DNA from 3 places in the Pseudomonas sp. GD03842 genome. Region 3 is predicted to be linked to each of the others. Evidence: riboswitches for the same ligand, from Rfam matches in the RefSeq annotation. Region 3 holds a riboswitch; each other region holds the start of a gene.
What was found. A riboswitch is a leader RNA that binds a small molecule or an ion and turns the genes downstream of it on or off. The one in region 3 is predicted to bind cobalamin.
Positions count from the first base shown of each region.

Region 1: it holds a riboswitch for cobalamin, as region 3 does, so the genes downstream of both, N5D61_RS01800 (CbtB domain-containing protein) here and cobO (cob(I)yrinic acid a,c-diamide adenosyltransferase) in region 3, are expected to answer to the same signal.
Region 2: it holds a riboswitch for cobalamin, as region 3 does, so the genes downstream of both, N5D61_RS01220 (ABC transporter substrate-binding protein) here and cobO (cob(I)yrinic acid a,c-diamide adenosyltransferase) in region 3, are expected to answer to the same signal.

Region 1 is NZ_JAOCEA010000001.1:390,288-396,114, forward strand. Features, by position in the region: gene cobM (precorrin-4 C(11)-methyltransferase) at 1-345, opposite strand, end outside; gene N5D61_RS01790 (cobalamin biosynthesis protein) at 412-858, opposite strand; gene N5D61_RS01795 (CbtA family protein) at 855-1,574, opposite strand; gene N5D61_RS01800 (CbtB domain-containing protein) at 1,586-1,771, opposite strand; cobalamin riboswitch at 1,866-2,081, opposite strand; cobalamin riboswitch at 2,207-2,427, shown strand; gene cobW (cobalamin biosynthesis protein CobW) at 2,551-3,615, shown strand; gene cobN (cobaltochelatase subunit CobN) at 3,619-5,827, shown strand, end outside.
Region 2 is NZ_JAOCEA010000001.1:262,662-268,488, reverse strand. Features, by position in the region: gene N5D61_RS01245 (general stress protein) at 1-117, shown strand, start outside; gene N5D61_RS01240 (hypothetical protein) at 181-336, opposite strand; gene N5D61_RS01235 (ATP-dependent Clp protease proteolytic subunit) at 375-932, opposite strand; gene N5D61_RS01230 (aldo/keto reductase) at 1,103-2,098, shown strand; gene N5D61_RS01225 (aspartate/glutamate racemase family protein) at 2,371-3,102, shown strand; cobalamin riboswitch at 3,259-3,455, shown strand; gene N5D61_RS01220 (ABC transporter substrate-binding protein) at 3,580-4,596, shown strand; gene N5D61_RS01215 (iron chelate uptake ABC transporter family permease subunit) at 4,593-5,624, shown strand; gene N5D61_RS01210 (ABC transporter ATP-binding protein) at 5,621-5,827, shown strand, end outside.
Region 3 is NZ_JAOCEA010000012.1:181,588-187,414, forward strand. Features, by position in the region: gene cobD (threonine-phosphate decarboxylase CobD) at 1-488, opposite strand, end outside; gene cbiB (adenosylcobinamide-phosphate synthase CbiB) at 481-1,389, opposite strand; gene bluB (5,6-dimethylbenzimidazole synthase) at 1,386-2,036, opposite strand; gene N5D61_RS18205 (cobyrinate a,c-diamide synthase) at 2,069-3,364, opposite strand; gene cobO (cob(I)yrinic acid a,c-diamide adenosyltransferase) at 3,361-3,972, opposite strand; cobalamin riboswitch at 4,078-4,275, opposite strand; gene N5D61_RS18215 (C40 family peptidase) at 4,414-4,953, opposite strand; gene N5D61_RS18220 (NlpC/P60 family protein) at 5,162-5,827, opposite strand, start outside.

The DNA.
Region 1 (5,827 bases), on a different contig from region 3:
ACACGCTGCCGTGGCAGTGACCCCCGGGATGATTTCGAATGGAATGTTCAGCGTGCGCAGGCAACGGATCTGTTCACCGATCGCGCCGTAGAGGCTAGGGTCGCCCGAATGGACCCGTGCCACATCCTGGCCTTGTGCATGAGCGGATTTCATCAAGGCGATGATCTGATCGAGGTGAAGCGCCGCGCTGTTGATCACCTGGCTCGCTCGATGCCCCTCCAAGAGGGCGGGTGGGACCAGCGAGCCGGCGTAGATGATCACCGGGCAGGTGCGGATCAGACGCTGGCCTTTGACGGTGATCAGGTCAGGATCGCCAGGGCCTGCACCGATGAAAAAAACAGTCATTGAAACTCCGAAGGGCTGAAGCAGGGGCCGACCCCTTTGAACCTCATGTTTCGCGAAGACGTCGGGCTAAGCGTGTAGTGAAGAGGAAGGCGAAACCTGGGCTCGGCTAATGGCCATTGCCAGGGTCGCACGCGTGCTGTGGCGGCGTTCGATCACCAACTCGGCGGGTTGGTGACTCAGGTGGGTGGCCAGCGCCAGGGCCGAACTTTCGGCCACCCCGTAGCAGCCAGTGTGGTTGAAGGAGACCTGCGAGCGGTGGCTGAGGCGGGATTCGAAAGCCACCAATTGCCCCGCATCGAAAAAATGCAACGGCAGTGAAAGGTGTTCGGCGAGCTCAAGCAACCCGGCCTCCGTGGACTTGGTGTCGATGGAGGCGAGGGCGGTGATCTCGTTCAGGGCCATCCGATGTTCGAGCAGCGTGACTTCGACCAACCCCATCAACACCTCCGCCGGGCAACCGCGCTGGCAGCCAAGGCCGATCACGCGGACCGGTCGAGGAGGGCGTGCGCTCATATTGCAGGGTCTAAACCGGCTTGGGTCTGACGGGCGTCCTGGCGGCGGAACAACCACGCGCTGATCAGGCCCATCGCCACCCAGAACAACGCGTTGGTCAACAGCGAAGCCACTTTGAATTCGGCCTCCAGTGCCTCGGGCGCCAGCGCGGCATGCACCTGCGGCTGCGGTGCGCCGATCACGTGCGGCACCACCAGAATCGCGGCGCCGAGCGCTTTCAACAATCCGCTGCGGGCAAACACGATCAATGCCAGTCCGACGGCCGTGGATGCCGCCGTACCGATCCACCAGATCTGTCGTTGGGTCAGGTCAGCCGCTGCCGTACCGGGCAACTCGGGCGGCAAGCCCAGCGTGGGCGCCAGGACAAACACCGCGTAACCGGCCAACCCCCACAGCGCGCCCTGACGAACGCCAGCGGGCTCGCGCAAGGTGTACAGCGCCGCCAGCATGAGCGAGAACCCGACCGCGACGACCAAGTTGCCACCGGTGGTGGACAGGACACGCTGCCAACCGTCCTCCGGCTCCCAGGCTTGCTCATCGTGCACATGGCCGCTCATGGCGCCTTCCGCGTGCTCATGCATTTCGGCGGCCGGAGCCTTTTCGTAGGTTTCTGCCTTGAGGATCAACGGCGCGACCCAGAAACTTTGCAGCAACGTCAGGATCAGGGCCGCGAGCAGCCCGGTGAAGCCGGCCGTTTGAGCGATACGCTTGAACATGGGAGCGAACCTCAATGGCAAGGGAAGGCGGAGCTGTGACGGGTATCGTGGGCGGCATTGTGGACGGCCGCGATGTGAGAGAAACCGGCGAAGTAGACCAGGCAGGCGCCAAGCACCATGGCGCTGATGGCGGCGGTCAGGCGTTGGGTCAAGGTGCTGGTAGAAGAGGCGGTATGGCTGGCGGTGCTGATCGACATGGCGGTTCCCTCGTGGTGTTGGCGTAGGGAAGGCGCAAGCGAGCCACGGACGGTCGTCAGTCGCGAACTCAACAGCGCCCGCCCACCGCGGGTTTGTCAGGTGTCAATGTCGGGCCGGTCTCCGGGCTTGCGAGGGGCACCGAAGATGCCTTCAAGAATCGCCTTCCCATATCGCTGACCGACACAGTGGATCTGATCCTTCGCTCGCTTACCGTTGCGGGGGCAGCACCGGACTTGCGCAGAGTCGCCCTCTGCACGCACCGGTTTCCCGTTTCACCCTGTGAAGGGCACCCGTAACAAGGTGTGTAGGAGAGCATGGCGGCGCGCAACCGTCAATTGGCCGCGTCGTCGCCAACGGACACTTCGAGTGAGGTGGGCTCGCAGTGACCCTGCCAGCCTCTGCCGGATGCACATTGACCTCGGCCCGCCCACTGCGTAGCCTTGCGCAGTCGAGGTTCGCCGGCCCGGCCTTGCCTGGGCACCGGCGCTAAGAAGGGAATGTGGTCAATGCCACAGCTGCCCCCGCAACTGTAAACGGTCATGTTCATTGCACAGCCACTGCGCGAGCGGGAAGGCGCGATGAATGCGCCGCCACTGGCTCAGCCAGTGCTGCGCCGCCGTGAGCCAGGAGACCTGCCTCGAAGCGGACGAAACGTCCACGCATTCTCATTACAACCGGGCGGGGTGATCCGGTGGCGAATCGAGCGGCGCGCCTGTCCACAGCGACAGCGGCCCGCAGTACTCGTCCTGTCTGCCCGCCGCTGTGCCCGAGGGCAATCATGAAAACACTGGCCAAACTCCCCGTCACCATCGTCACCGGCTTCCTCGGCTCGGGTAAAACCACCCTGTTACGCCATATGCTCGACCACGCCGAGGGGCGTCGCATCGCGGTCATCGTCAACGAATTCGGCGAACTGGGTATCGACGGCGACATCCTCAAGCAATGCACCATTGGCTGTACCGAGGAAGAGGCCACCGGGCGGGTGTACGAACTGGCGAACGGCTGCCTCTGCTGCACCGTTCAGGAAGAATTTTTCCCGGTGATGCAGGAGTTGGTCGCCCGTCGCGGCGATCTGGACCACATCCTCATTGAAACTTCCGGTCTGGCGCTGCCAAAGCCGTTGGTCCAAGCCTTCCAGTGGCCGGAGATCCGCAACGCCTGCACCGTCGATGCGGTGATCACGGTCGTCGACAGCCCGGCGGTGGTCGCCGGCACGTTCGCCGCCTTCCCGGAGCAAGTGGACGCCCAGCGCAAGCTCGATCCCAATCTGGACCACGAATCGCCCCTGCACGAGCTGTTCGCCGATCAATTGGCCAGCGCGGATCTGGTGATTCTGAACAAGGCCGATCAATTGGACGCCGCCGCGCTCGCTGCGGTGCGGGCGGAAGTCGCCGAAGAGCTGCCTGCGGCGGTGAAAATCGTCGAGGCCAGCAAAGGGCAGCTGCCGCTCACTGTGCTGTTGGGGCTGGGTGCCGAGTCAGAATTGCACATCGACGGGCGCAAGACGCACCACGATCACCACGACGGCGAGGACCACGACGATCACGATCACGATGCCTTCGACTCGATTTCCATTGCGCTGCCGCAAGCCGATGAAGCGCTGTTGCTCGACGCCCTGACGCAAGCGGTCGTGCAGCACGGCATTCTGCGGGTAAAAGGCTTCGTGGCCATTCCCGGCAAGCCCATGCGCCTGCTGGTGCAAGGTGTCGGCACGCGCTTCGACAAGCACTTCGACCGGCCATGGAAAGCCGACGAGGCCCGCGAAAGCCGCCTGGTGCTGATCGGCCAGGACCTGGACGCCGCCGTGCTCGAAGCTCAATTGCGCCAAGCCATTCAGGGGTAAGGCATGCACCTGCTGCGCACCCAGCCCGGCGGGTTCGTGCCCGACGACAGCATCGCCGACCTCGGCCAGACGCCTGCCGAGCTGGTGATCCTGTGCAGCGGTGATTCCCATTTGGCCCTGCTGGCAGAGACCGCACAGCAACTGCCGGAAGATTACCCCACGCTGCGGCTGGCCAATCCGATGCAGGTGCAGAACCACGCCTCGGTGGACCTGTATGTCGACCAGGTGCTGCGCCACGCCAAAGTGATTCTGCTGTCGCTGCATGGCGGGATCGGCTACTGGCGCTATGGGGTCGAGCGGCTGGTGGAGCTGGCTGCGGGTGCCAGAAAGGGCGAGGGCGTCAAACTGATCATGGTGCCGGGAGATGACCGCCCGGACCCCGAACTCAGTGAGCTCAGCACTGAGCCGTCGGAGGATCGCGAGCGCCTGTGGCACTACCTGCGTCAGGGGGGCAAACACAACGCGCTGCAGTTGTTCAATTGCCTGGCCGATCGCTGGCTGGGTAGGGATTACCCCTGGGAAGCCCCGCAGGTGTTGCCCCGCGTCGCTATTTACCACCCTCGAGTGGCTCGCGCTGCGTTGATTGATTGGCAGGCTGAGTGGCGCACCGATCAGCCAGTGGCTGCCGTGCTGTTCTATCGCTCCCACTTGCAAGCGGCCAATACCGCCTTCATCGACATCTTCTGCGAGCGCCTGGTGGCACAGGGGCTCAATCCGCTGCCTATCGCGGTCGCCAGCCTGAAAGAGCCCGCCTGCCTAGACGCGGTGCAGGACTGGCTCGACGAAGCGGGTTGCGAGATCATCCTCAACACCACCGGGTTCGCCCAGTCGACACCCGAAGCGCCGCATTTACGACCGTTCCGTCGTAATGTCCCGGTGATCCAGGCCATCTGCGCACAGGACAACGAACCGGGGTGGCGCGCCAGTGACCAAGGGCTGGGGCCGAGGGACCTGGCGATGCACATCGCATTGCCCGAACTGGATGGTCGGATCATCAGCCGACCGATCAGCTTCAAGGACCTGGCCTGGCGCAGCGAGCGCAGCCAGGCTGACGTGGTCTGCTACCGCGCCCAGCCCGAGCGGATGGATTTCGTCGCCGAATTGGCGCGGCGCTGGGTCACCCTGGCGCGCACTGCCAACGCCGACAAGCGGGTCGCGCTGATCCTGGCCAACTACCCGACCCGGGACGGGCGCATCGGTAACGGTGTTGGGCTGGATACGCCTGCGGCCGCGCTGAACATTCTCAAGGCATTGCAACAGCAGGGTTACCCCGTGGAAGGCCTGCCGCAGACCGGCACTGCGCTGATTCACGACCTGCTCGGCGGCGTCACCAACGACCCGGACGGTCGTGATCAACGGCCGTGTCATCAAAGCCTGGCGATGGACGACTACCTGGCGGCGTTCCAGGCCTTGCCCGAGGCCAACCAGCGAGCGGTGGTCGAGCGCTGGGGAGCGCCGCAGGACGATCCGATGTGCCGCAACGGCCGCATGATGGTGGCCGGGTTGCGGTTCGGCTTGATCTTCGTGGGCATCCAGCCGGCGCGCGGCTATGACGTCGACCACAGCGCCGTCTACCACGATCCGGACCTGGTGCCGCCCCATGGCTATCTGGCGTTCTATTTCTGGTTGCGCCAGGCATACGGCGCCCACGCGGTGGTCCATGTCGGCAAGCACGGCAACCTGGAGTGGCTGCCCGGCAAGGGCGTCGGCCTGTCCGAGCAGTGCTGGCCGGACGCGATCCTCGGCCCCATGCCCCATATTTACCCCTTCATCGTCAATGACCCGGGTGAAGGTGCACAGGCCAAGCGACGCACACAGGCGGTGATTATCGACCACCTCATGCCGCCGCTCACGCGGGCGGAAACCTATGGGCCGCTGCGCCACCTGGAATTGCTGGCGGACGAATATTACGAGGCGCAGCTCCTCGACCCGCGTCGGGCTCGCGAGCTGCAACGGGACATCCTCAAGCTGGTGCGCGAAACCCATTTGGACCGAGAGCTGGCACTGGACGAGCACCTGAACGGTGAAGCCGATGCGGCGATTTGGTTGCCGCGGCTCGACACCTATTTGTGCGACCTCAAGGAGTCGCAGATCCGCGACGGGCTGCATGTGTTCGGTGAGTCGCCCAGCGGCCGTTTGCGGGTCGACACGCTGCTGGCGATGCTGCGTGTACCCCGGGGCGATGGGCGCGGGGCCAATGCCAGTCTGCTGC
Region 2 (5,827 bases), on a different contig from region 3:
AAAAAAGGCGGCCAGGCTTCGGGCGGCAGCAACGTGGCCGACGACCGGCAGAAAGCATCCGACGCCAACAAGAAAGGTGGCTCGATGCCACAAGGCGGCGCAGGGCGCAAATCCTGATCGATAACGATCAGCGCAAGGAGCGAGGGCGAAAGCTCTCGCTCTTTTAGTTTGGGCCAACCCTCATTCGTCAGGATCGATCAACGGCACAGTAGCATCGCGATCGAACTGCGAACCCGGGTCTTCATTGCCGGGATCATTGTCCACGTCCACTTCCAGATCTTCTTCGTCCGGCGCGTCCGGCGCCGTGTGCATTGCTGTGTGCAGGGTGTGTTGCATGGCAGGCTCCTTTGTGTCGGTTCGGTCAGTGCGGCGGTTCAGTTGCCCGTCACCGTCCAGTGGACGGCGTCCTCGGGAAATTTCAGTTGTTCGACCCGATGAGCGATGCCGCAGGCAATGGACTCCTCGGCGCTGATCACCTTTTCCTCGGCAGACAGGCAGCGGCCAATGTCCAGCGGCTGCGGGGCACCCTGGGTTTCGCTCGAATAGATGTTCACGTAGCGCTGCAGGTCGTTGTCCAGGCTGCGCAAGTACTCGCGAATCCGCGAATGGTCCACGGAGCTCTGATTGAAGTACCAGCTCATGGGGTGGATCAGAAAGCGCGAGTGAGGACAGACGATTCGCTCATTGGCGGCGAGGTACATGACGATGCCCATCGATTCGATGTTGCCACTGTTCAACGCGCGGATCGGCACCGCCAGCGACTTGAGAAAGTTGTAAAGGGTAAAACCCAGCGCGGTGCTGCCACCGGCGGTCGAGAGGTTCAGCAACAGGCCCGTGGCGCCTTTGTCGAGGGCCTCCAGACAGCGGTCGCGAAAATGCTCGGTGCTGGCTTGATCGACCCCACAATGGAAATGGACGATGTGTTCACTCATCGACTGCCCTCCCTTTCCGGATTATCGAAACCGCGTGTGAAGTTGGAAGCCACGCGCTCGGGAAAAGTTGCATTTGCCCTTCCGGTCGAACTCCCGCCCCGCACGAGGATCTTTACCCATGCCGCTCCGCTCGTCGGCCGGTATTTCATGACGCCAGACAGGACACTCTCATGAGTCTGCACGACAAGATCATCGGCCGCCTGGGTTTCGGCTCGGCTCCGTTGGGCAACATGTTTCGCGACATTGGCGAAGAAGAAGCCGCCGCCACCGTGCAATCGGCGTGGGACCAAGGCATTCGCTATTTCGATACGGCGCCGCTGTACGGGGCCGGTCTGTCCGAACAGCGCCTTGGCCGGGCGCTGACTCACCTGCCCCGGGACGCCTACACCCTCAGTACCAAAGTGGGCCGGCTGGTGTCCGAGGCACTCGACACGCAACCGCGCAATGGTCCGTTCACGGACGGTTTGAAGAACAAGATCCTGACCGATTATTCCGCCGACGCCACCTTGCGCTCCATCGACGCCAGCCTTGAACGACTGAAGACCGACCGGCTGGACATCGTGTTCGTTCATGACATCGCGAAGGACGCCCACGGCGATGAGTGGATCGAGCATTTCAATGTCGCCCGTACCGGCGCCTTCCGTACCCTCACGCGCCTGCGTGAGGAAGGCGTGATCAAGGCCTGGGGACTGGGCGTCAACCGCGTCGAACCCTGTGAACTCACCCTGGATTTGAGTGAAGCACAACCCGATGGTTTTCTCCTGGCCGGACGTTACTCGCTGCTCGATCACGACCAGCCACTGCAACGCCTGTTCACCAAGGCGCGCGAACACAACGCCGAGTTCGTCGTGGGCGGGCCTTACAGTTCGGGGGTGCTGGTCGGCGGCAAGCATTTCGAGTACCAGCCCGCTGCCCAGGCCATGCTGGACAAAGTGGCGCACATACAGGAGATCGCTCGGCAGTATCAGGTCGACATCAAAGCCGCAGCGTTGCAGTTCGTGCTGGCCAACCCCTTGGTCGCTGCGGTGATTCCCGGGGCCAGCCGCCCCTCGCGGATTGCCGAGGATGTGGCCGCGGTCGAGGCCCAGGTGCCTGACGGATTCTGGCAGGCCATGCGCGATCAGGGCTTCATTGCCAGCCAGGCGCCCGTGCCAAGCAAATTCTGACCGCCTCTCACAGCGCTGGAGTCAGTTTGGCTCCAGCTCAATATGTCTGGCGCGATGGGCTGTCATGACGGCGCTGCCGGCTGACACACCTGAGCGAAGGCCTTGGGTTCATGTGCCATCCAACGCGCTGACCTCCCTCCCCCTCGTGCGCCAACCTCGATTCCGTTCCCACAAACCGCGTGCGTTGGGTTAGCCTTGCCCTCGCCCTGTATACATAGCGCCTATAAATCGTGCACACCGCTCAATCTTGTCCTACCGCGAGGCCGCCGCTCATGCGAATTCTGATCGTCAACGTCAACACCACCGAATCGATGACCCAGACCATCGCCGAACAGGCGCGCAGCGTCGCCTCCCCGGGCACCGAAATCATCGGCCTGACCCCACGCTTCGGCGCCGAATCGGTGGAGGGCAATTTCGAGAGCTACCTGGCCGCCTTGGCCGTGATGGACCGGGTGCTGTCGTACGATCAACCTTATGACGCGGTGATACAAGCCGGCTATGGCGAGCATGGTCGAGAAGGTTTGCAGGAGTTGCTTGAGGTGCCGGTGGTGGACATTACCGAAGCGGCCGCCAGTCTGGCCATGCTCTTGGGCCATGCCTATTCGGTTGTCACCACGCTGGACCGCACCGTGCCGCTGATCGAAGACCGACTGAAACTGGCCGGGGTCTACGAGCGCTGCGCCTCGGTTCGCGCCAGCGGCATGAGCGTGCTGGAACTGGAGCAAGCCCCGGATCGCGCACTGCACGCAATCGCCGAGCAAGCGGTCGAGGCCGTTCAACAGGACAAGGCCGAAGTCATCTGCCTGGGGTGCGGCGGCATGGCCGGGCTGGAGCAACTGATCCGCGAGCGCGCCGGGGTGCCGGTGGTCGATGGCGTGACGGCTGCGGTGGCGCTGGCCGAATCCTTGGTGCGGCTGGGGTTGAAGACGTCCAAGGTGCGCACCTATGCCACGCCGCGCCCGAAACGCGTGTCAGGCTGGCCGTTCAACTTTCCCGTCCAATGACGGCTATGCAGGCTGCGGCCGGTCCGCCGCCTCGGGGGGGCCATTGGGCCTCACACCCGTGTCGTGCCCTGCAACCGGCAGGTCCGTTGACGCCGTCGTACGGCTGAGCAATCGCGATCAGGCGGCAAGATCGACGTGTTCGGTCGGCCGCAAATCGTTTAGTATCCCCCCGCCGGTTTCCACACGGAATTAATAGGGAATCCAACAGCCTCGGCGTGAGGCTGAAACGGAACTGTCCCCGCAACTGTAGGCGCTGAGCCCTGCTTCCCGATTGCCACTGGTTCACACCGGGAAGGCCGAAGCGAGGCAACGACGCGCCAGTCAGGAGACCTGCCGGCCAGCGTCAATCATTCACCGGCGGGGTGTCCGGGGAAGGACTTCCGTCTGCGTACTCTGCGCCGCCTCCGCTCGCGTGGAGCCTATCGGATGTGCTTTCCAGTGCCTGCGCCCTTCAACAGGTCCACTGGAGACGCCTTGATGTCGTTGCGCCCCCTTGCCGTGCTGTTCACCGGTCTGACGCTGTCCAGCGCACTGTTCATGTCCGCTGCCATTGCCGCCCCTACGCACTACCCCTTGACCATCGACAACTGCGGCGTGCCGCTGACGTTCGCTCACGCCCCGCATCGTATCGTGACCATTGGCCAGGCGGCCACGGAGATGCTCTACGCACTGGGCCTTGGCCAGCAGGTGGTGGGCACCTCGCTCTGGTTCAACGACACCCTCCCCCAATTCAGCGCGCAGAACGCCCGGATCGAGCGCCTGGCCGACAACGCCCCCAGCTTTGAATCGGTGATCGGCAAGCGTCCTGACTTCGTGCCCGTGCAGTTCGAGTGGATGGTCGGCCCGCAAGGTGCCGTGGGCACCCGGCAACAGTTCCAGGACCTGAACATCGCCACCTACATTCTGCCGTCGGACTGCGAGGGGAAGAATAATCGGGTCGGTGCCGATGGCACGCGCACCGAGGCCTTTGGCGTTGATACGCTGTACAAGAGCATCAGGCAACAAGCGCAGATCTTCGATGTCCAGGACCGCGCCGAGCAGTTGATCGAGGGATACAAACGCCGTCTGGCCGATGCCGTCGAGCAGACCCGGCGTCGAAATGCCGAGCCTCTTTCGGCGGTGTTCTGGTTCTCCAGCCCCGATCTGCACAGCGACCCCTATGTGGCCGGGCGCAAAGGCATCCCCCATTTCATGCTGGACACCCTGGGCATGCGGAACGTCATCCAGTCCGACGAAGAGTGGCCGACCGTGGGCTGGGAAACCATTGCCAAGGCCAACCCGACGATTCTGGTGATCGCCCGCATGGACCGTCGGCGTTACCCGGCGGACGACCACGAGAAGAAGCTGGCCTTTCTCAAATCCGATCCGGTGACCCGCAACATGGACGCGGTGAAAAACAACCGCATCGTCATCATGGACGCCAGCGCGATGGAATCTGGTATTCGGCTGTTCGACGGCATCGAACAACTGGCCGCGGCCACCACCGGGCCATGAAGCTGCCCAGCATCGCCCGTTTGCTGGGCCATGGGCTGTGGGTCGGCGCGGTGCTGCTCCTGGCGATCCTGGCGGGCGTGGCCATCGGCGAGACGCCCATCAGCGTGTCGATCATCGCTCAGGTGCTGGCGAACAAACTCTGGGGTGCGGGGTTCGCCGTCGATCCGATCGATGAAGGTATCGTGTGGAATTACCGCCTGACCCGCGCCATCGTCGCCGCCGCGTGTGGGGCCGGTCTGGCGGTGTCTGGTGTGGTGCTGCAATCCTTGCTGCGCAATGCCCTGGCCGACCCGTACCTGCTGGGCATCTCGGCGGGGGCCTCCACCGGCGCGGTGTTGGTGGCGGTGATCGGGGTCGGCGGCGGCGCGGTGTCCTTGTCCATGGGCGCTTTTGCCGGGGCCGCGGCCGCGTTCGCCATGGTCGCCCTGCTCGCTCGCGTGTCCCGTGGCCAGCCTGCGACCGGTCAGATCATTCTGGCGGGCATCGCCGGTTCACAATTGTTCAACGCCCTGACCTCGTTGCTGATCACCAAATCGGCGAATGCCGAACAGGCCCGTGGGATTCTGTTCTGGCTGCTGGGCAACCTGAGTGGCGTGCGCTGGAGTGCCGTGGCGCTTTCGGTGCCCGTGGTGCTGCTCGGGCTGGGCGTGTGCCTGTGGCATCGACGGTCGCTCGATGCCTTCACCTTCGGCACCGACGCAGCCGCGTCGCTGGGCATTCCGGTGCGCCAGGTGCAGATCCTGCTGATCGCGAGCACGGCGCTGATCACCGCCGTGATGGTCTCTCTCGTCGGCTCGATCGGCTTCGTCGGGTTGGTCATTCCTCATGCCGTGCGGATGGCCACCGGCGTGCGGCATGCCCGGCTGCTGCCCCTGAGCGCCTTGAGCGGCGCGCTGTTTCTTGTCGCGGCCGACGTGGTCTCACGCACCCTGATCAAAGGCCAGGTGCTGCCAATCGGGGTGATCACCGCGCTGGTGGGCGCTCCGGTCTTCGCCCTGATTCTGATTCGGGGGAACCGCAGCCGATGAACGCTCCCATGGACCAGGCGGTCAGCGTGCTCACCGCCTTCGATCTGAGCTACCGCATCAAAGGAACGCCGTTGCTCGAGGGGGTCGAGCTGGCAATACGTGCCGGCGAAAACCTGGGCGTCGTCGGCCCGAACGGCTCCGGCAAATCGACACTGATCAAACTGTTGGCCGGCATCACTGTGCCCACCACAGGTGAGGTGCGA
Region 3 (5,827 bases):
TCGACCACCAGCCACCCACCGCGCTGTGCCAGACGCGCGTGCCACTCCAGCAGACGCGCCGGAGGCACGCTCAGGCCAGTGGGGTTGTTGGGGTTCACCACCACCAGCACGTCAAGGACGTCGATGAAGCGGTCGACCTCGTGCTCCAGCACTTCACGCACCAGAAATCCGGTGCTGCGCCACGCCTCGGCGTGTTCGGCATAGCACGGCGAGAGAACGCCAACCTTGCCTGCCTGACGCAGACGCGGCAGCGCCTGGATCGCGGCTTGGGAGCCAGCCACGGGCAGCACGTCAGGTGCGCCATAATAAGCGCGAGCCGCGTCTTCCAGACCGTCCTCGGTTTCCGGCAAACGCGCCCACGCCGCGGCCGGAATCGGCGGAATCGGCCATGACCATGGGGAGATGCCACTGGAAAGATCGAGCCAGTCCGCTTGATCGATCCCGTACTTCGCGACTGCGCCGCGCAAGCGCCCACCGTGCTCAAGCATAGAATTCAGCTCCCAGACACAGCACCAGTAACCACAGCCAGACCCCACGTTGTACCAGGCTCCAGCCACGATCGATGGCATCGGCATCGGCGGCAGCGCCTTCGCCCAACGTTGGCCGCTGATGCAGCTCGCCATGATAAATCGCAGCGCCTCCCAATTCGACGCCCAGTGCACCGGCCCCCGCCGCCATCACAGGACCGGCATTGGGGCTGTCCCATTTTGGCGCCTGAGTGCGCCAGCAGCGCAGCGCCAGACGGGTCTTGCCCAACAACGCGTAAGTCAGGGCCACCAAGCGCGCGGGAAGGTAGTTGAGCAGGTCGTCGATTTTTGCCGCCGCCCAGCCAAACCGTTCGAAGCGCTCGTTGCGATAGCCCCACATGGCATCCAGGGTATTGCTCAACCGGTACAGGACCACCCCAGGCGCACCGAGCACCGCGAACCAGAAGATCGCCGCGAACACCGCATCACTGCCATTTTCCAATACCGACTCAGTGGCTGCGCGGGCCACTTCGGTGGCGTCCAACTCTGACGTCTGGCGGCTCACCAGGTAACCCACGCGTTGGCGGGCCGCTTCGATGTCGTCGCCTCGCAGCGCCTGTGCCACGGGTTCGACATGTTCGCCGAGGCTACGTAGGCCAAGGGCGCAGTACAACGCTGCCACCTCGACCAGCCAGCCAACGTACGGCAGCACGCTGAGCAGCGTCACCAGAAGGGTCAATGGCACGACCGCTAGAAACCAGGCGGTGACGCCGTGGCTGCGCCAACCACGACCGCCGGAATTGAAGCGTTGCTCAAGGCGCTCGGCGTATCGACCAAACGCAACCAGCGGGTGATTACGTTTCGGCTCGCCCAGCAACGCGTCCAGTGCCACCCCGGCGACACTCAACAGGGCCACGCTCATGACTTCACCCCCCAGGTGTTATCAAAAACCAATTCCTGCAGCGGACGCGCTTGCGCCCAGCCTTCCAATACCAGCATCGGCGCCGGGTAAAACGCCTCGACCGGCCCCAGACAGAGAATGGCCAACGGTTTCGATCCGGTCGGCATGTGCAACAGGTCGGCCAGCGCCGCCGGGTCAAACAACGATACCCAGCCCATGCCCAGCCCTTCGGCGCGAGCCGCCAGCCACAGGTTCTGGATGGCGCAGGACAGCGAAGCCATGTCCATTTCCGGCAAGGTACGACGGCCGAAAATGTGCTTCTCACGGTCGTCCATCAGGGCTGCGACGAGCACTTCGGCGCAGTCGTTGATGCCCTCGACCTTGAGCTTCATGAAATCATCGGAACGTTCGCCCAGCGCTTCCGCCGTGCGCAGCCGTTCCTCTTCGACGAGTGCTTGAATCTGCCCACGCAACGCGCGATCACTGATGCGGATAAAACGCCAAGGCTGCATCAGGCCGACACTGGGCGCGTGGTGGGCCGCTTCAAGCAAGCGGGCCAACAGCGCCGGCGCGACCTCGCCGCCGCTGAAATGACGCATGTCGCGACGCTCGGCGATGGCCCGGTAGACCGCCGCGCGCTCCTGCTCGCTGAAAGCCGGGTCAGTCATGGCGCCCTCAAGCGGGCGTGGTGGATGGACCGTCATGGCAAGAACAGCGCCGCCATCGCCTGTGGGTTGGAAGGGAAATAGAAATGCACGTAGGACGCGGTCATCCGTCCATCGCGGTACACCGCTTCCGCGCCGCGCCCACCATTGGGGCTGATGCCACGGGTGATCGGCACCTGCTCGGTGCTGGTCAGCGAGTGGTGATAGGTGTGCCCGCGCAATACGCCTTCCGGTAGCTCTACCGACTGCAGCGCCAAGGCTGCAAGACGCTTTTGCATCACCGCCTCGCCATCGAGCAAGCCGACGAGTTCGGCACGCAGCCCTTGCACGTCGGTCAGTGCGTTGAGCAGATACAACATGCCACCGCACTCGGCCAACAACGGTTTGCCCGCAGCATGATGGGCACGAATGGCCTGAAGCATCGGCCGGTTCTGCCCCAATGCAAGATGGTGCAGTTCGGGGTAGCCCCCAGGCAGGTACAGGCTGTCGGCCTCCGGCAACTGCGAATCATGGATCGGCGAGAAAAACGACAATTCGGCGCCCATTGCCCGCAGCAGATCGAGGCTGGCACCGTAAATGAACGCAAAGGCCTCGTCACGGGCGACGGCGATCCGCACGCCCGTCAACAACGGCGCTGCCGCGACGAACTCAGGGGCCTCGAAAGTGACGGCGGGCGGCAGGGTTGCATCACAGGTTTCGGCCAGTGCTGCTGCAGCAGCATCCAGCCGCATGTCCAGATCGTTGAGTTCGCTGGCTTGAACCAGCCCGAGATGACGACTCGGCAGCTCAATCGCGGTCTCGCGAGACAGCGCCCCGTACCAGCGCAGCCCTTCGGTCAGGCTGCCTTCGAGCAACTGAGCATGACGCACCGTGCCGACGCGGTTGGCCAGCACGCCTGCGAATGGCAGGTCCGGTTGATAGCGCGCCAGCCCCAATGCCAGTGCACCGAAGGTTTGAGCCATGGCCGTGCCGTCGATGACCGCCAGCACCGGCACGCCGAAACGCCTGGCCAGATCGGCACTGGAGGGCGTGCCGTCAAAAAGCCCCATCACGCCCTCGATCAAAATCAGATCCGCTTCGGCGGCAGCTTCCCACAGCAAACGGCGGCTCTCGGCTTCGCCCACCATCCACATGTCCAGTTGATACACGGGATGACCGCTGGCGCGTTCGAGAATCATCGGATCGAGAAAGTCCGGCCCGCACTTGAACACGCGCACGTCGCGGCCCTGGTTGCGATGAAGGCGAGCGAGCGCTGCGGTGACGGTGGTCTTGCCCTGGCCAGAAGCGGGTGCGGCGATCAGAACAGCGGGGCACTGACGGGGCTCTGTCACCACTCGATACCCTTCTGCGCCTTGATTCCGGCCTGGAAGGCATGCTTCATCACGCCGATCTCGGACACGGTGTCGGACAAATCGATCAGCTCCTGCTTGGCACCTCGGCCCGTGATGATCACGTGCTGCATGGACGGACGGGCCTGTACGTCACTGAGTACCTGGTCCAGTTCGAGGTAGCCGTGTTTGAGGGCAATGTTCAATTCGTCGAGAATCACCAGGCCGATCGCGGGGTCCCGCAGCAGCGTCTGGCTCACCGCCCAGGCGGCCTGCGCAGCGGCGATATCACGCTGGCGATCCTGCGTTTCCCAGGTGAAGCCTTCGCCCATGACGTGGTAGTGCACTTGTTCGGGAAAGCGGCGGAAGAACAGCTCTTCCCCGGTGGCGTTGCGACCCTTGATGAATTGCACGACACCGCATTGCATACCGTGGCCCATGGCACGCGCCAGCATGCCGAACGCCGAGCTGCTCTTGCCTTTGCCGTTACCGGTCAGTACCAGTACCAGGCCACACTCATTGGGCGCACTGGCAATGCGTTCGTCCATCACCGCCTTTTTGCGCTGCATGCGCGCCAGGTGGCGTTCGTCACGTTCGGGGGATTCGCTCATCTCAGCTCTCCGCTTGAGGGCAGGTGTGGCAAACGGAGAACACGCGCAATGACTGGCGGCAGGCATCGAAACGAATCGAGCCTGCGCAGAGCATCGCCCTCCGTGATGCTGTGGAATGGATCAGGCCGGTCTCCGGACTCATGAAAAACCACGCGCCTTCCCATGTCCTTCGGACACAGTGGCATTGTGCGGGCCTTGGCTCATTTACCGTTGCGGAGGCAGTGCCGGGATGGATCGCAGAGCGTTCGCACCGGCTTCCCTGTTTCACCCGTGTTCTCGGGCACCTGAAACAATCGGCGAAGGTTAGAGGGTTGACTACGGAGCGTCAATCAAAGCGTCGTGCGTCTGTCGCTGAAAGCCGCTGGCTTGGGCATCCCCTGTCGGCACCAGGCCGGCCTGCTGCTGGCGCAACAGCAAACCGACACAGTGCACTTGAGCAGCTCAGTTACTGCGCGCCAGGTTCGAAGGCTGGATCACCCGTTTGGCGTTCAGCCAGGCCTTCTGCCAATACGGCTTGTCGAGGCTGTCGAGCTTGACCGTGCCACCGGTGGCCGGCGCATGAACGAACCGCCCCTCACCGACATAGATACCGGCGTGGCTCACGTTCGACCCGCCGTTGGTGGCAAAAAATACCAAATCCCCTGTTTGTAGCTGGCTGCGATCGATGTCCGGGCCCCGCAGGCTGATCATCTCGCGCGTCGACCTCGGCAACAGGATCCCCGCGGCATCGCGGTAGACATAGCCGATCAGGCCGCTGCAATCGAAGCCGGAATCAGGCGTGTTGCCACCCCAGCGGTACGGTGTCCCCACCAGCCCAATGGCGCGCAACAAGACGTCATCAGCGACAGGCGAAGAAAATTGAGAGGGAGCGGAAACCACAGGCCGGGAAACGACCTTCGGTGGAGAGGGCGGAGGATGGCTGGAGCACGCTGCCAGTAATACCGCCAAAGAAGCTACAGCCAGACGAACCGTATACGACATAAACACAACAACCTTCATAGGATGCGGCTTGCTCTGCCGGGAGCCGGGTTCATTCAAGACTGCGCAGAATCGGCTGCGTTCGGTGCCAGCCCGGTAAAACAGCAAAAAAACCGGGGCCGAACATCCAAACCCGGCCCTTTCGCCTGTCTTGCCTTGCCAAACCCGTATCGCGACGTTTCACAGTCCGGGCCAAACCCGGTAACAACGGTTATTTACGATGTTGGCGCTTGATTGTAGTCGAGGTCATCGCAGTCGTCGTTTCAGGCACATGGGAAGGTGCCATGGCCAACGCACGCTTGGCTTCGATGAACGTCCGAGCCCAGTACGCATCGTCGAGGCTGTCGACGCGTACACCGCCACTGCGACGGCTGCTGGAATGAATGAACTGGTCATCACCCAGGTAGATACCCGCGTGGCTCACACGACCACGGCCAGCGGTGCTGAAGAACAGCAGATCACCAGGCTTGAGGTCGTTGCGTTTGACCAGAGGGGCATCGATGTTGATCATCTCGCGAGAAGAGCGTGGCAGGCTCATGCCTGCTTCTTCACGGAACAGATAACCGATGAAGCCGCTGCAATCGAAGCCGGAGGCGGTCGAGGTGCCGCCGAACCGGTAACGGGTGCCGATCAGCGACTTGCCACGTTCCAGAATACTGTCGGCCAGCAGGGGCAATTGATAAGGTTTGTTGTCGGCAAACTGCGCCAGCTCGTCTTCGGTGGCGATTTCGTCATCCAGGGCGGATGCCGAATACCCAGCGCGGTTGGCGGTTTGAGCGGTGGCAGAGTCCTTGAACGGTGGAATCTGCGCCTGCTGTTGCGATGCTGGCATCTGGGCCGCGCAGCCGAACAGCAGGGTCACGAGTGCGAGAGGCAC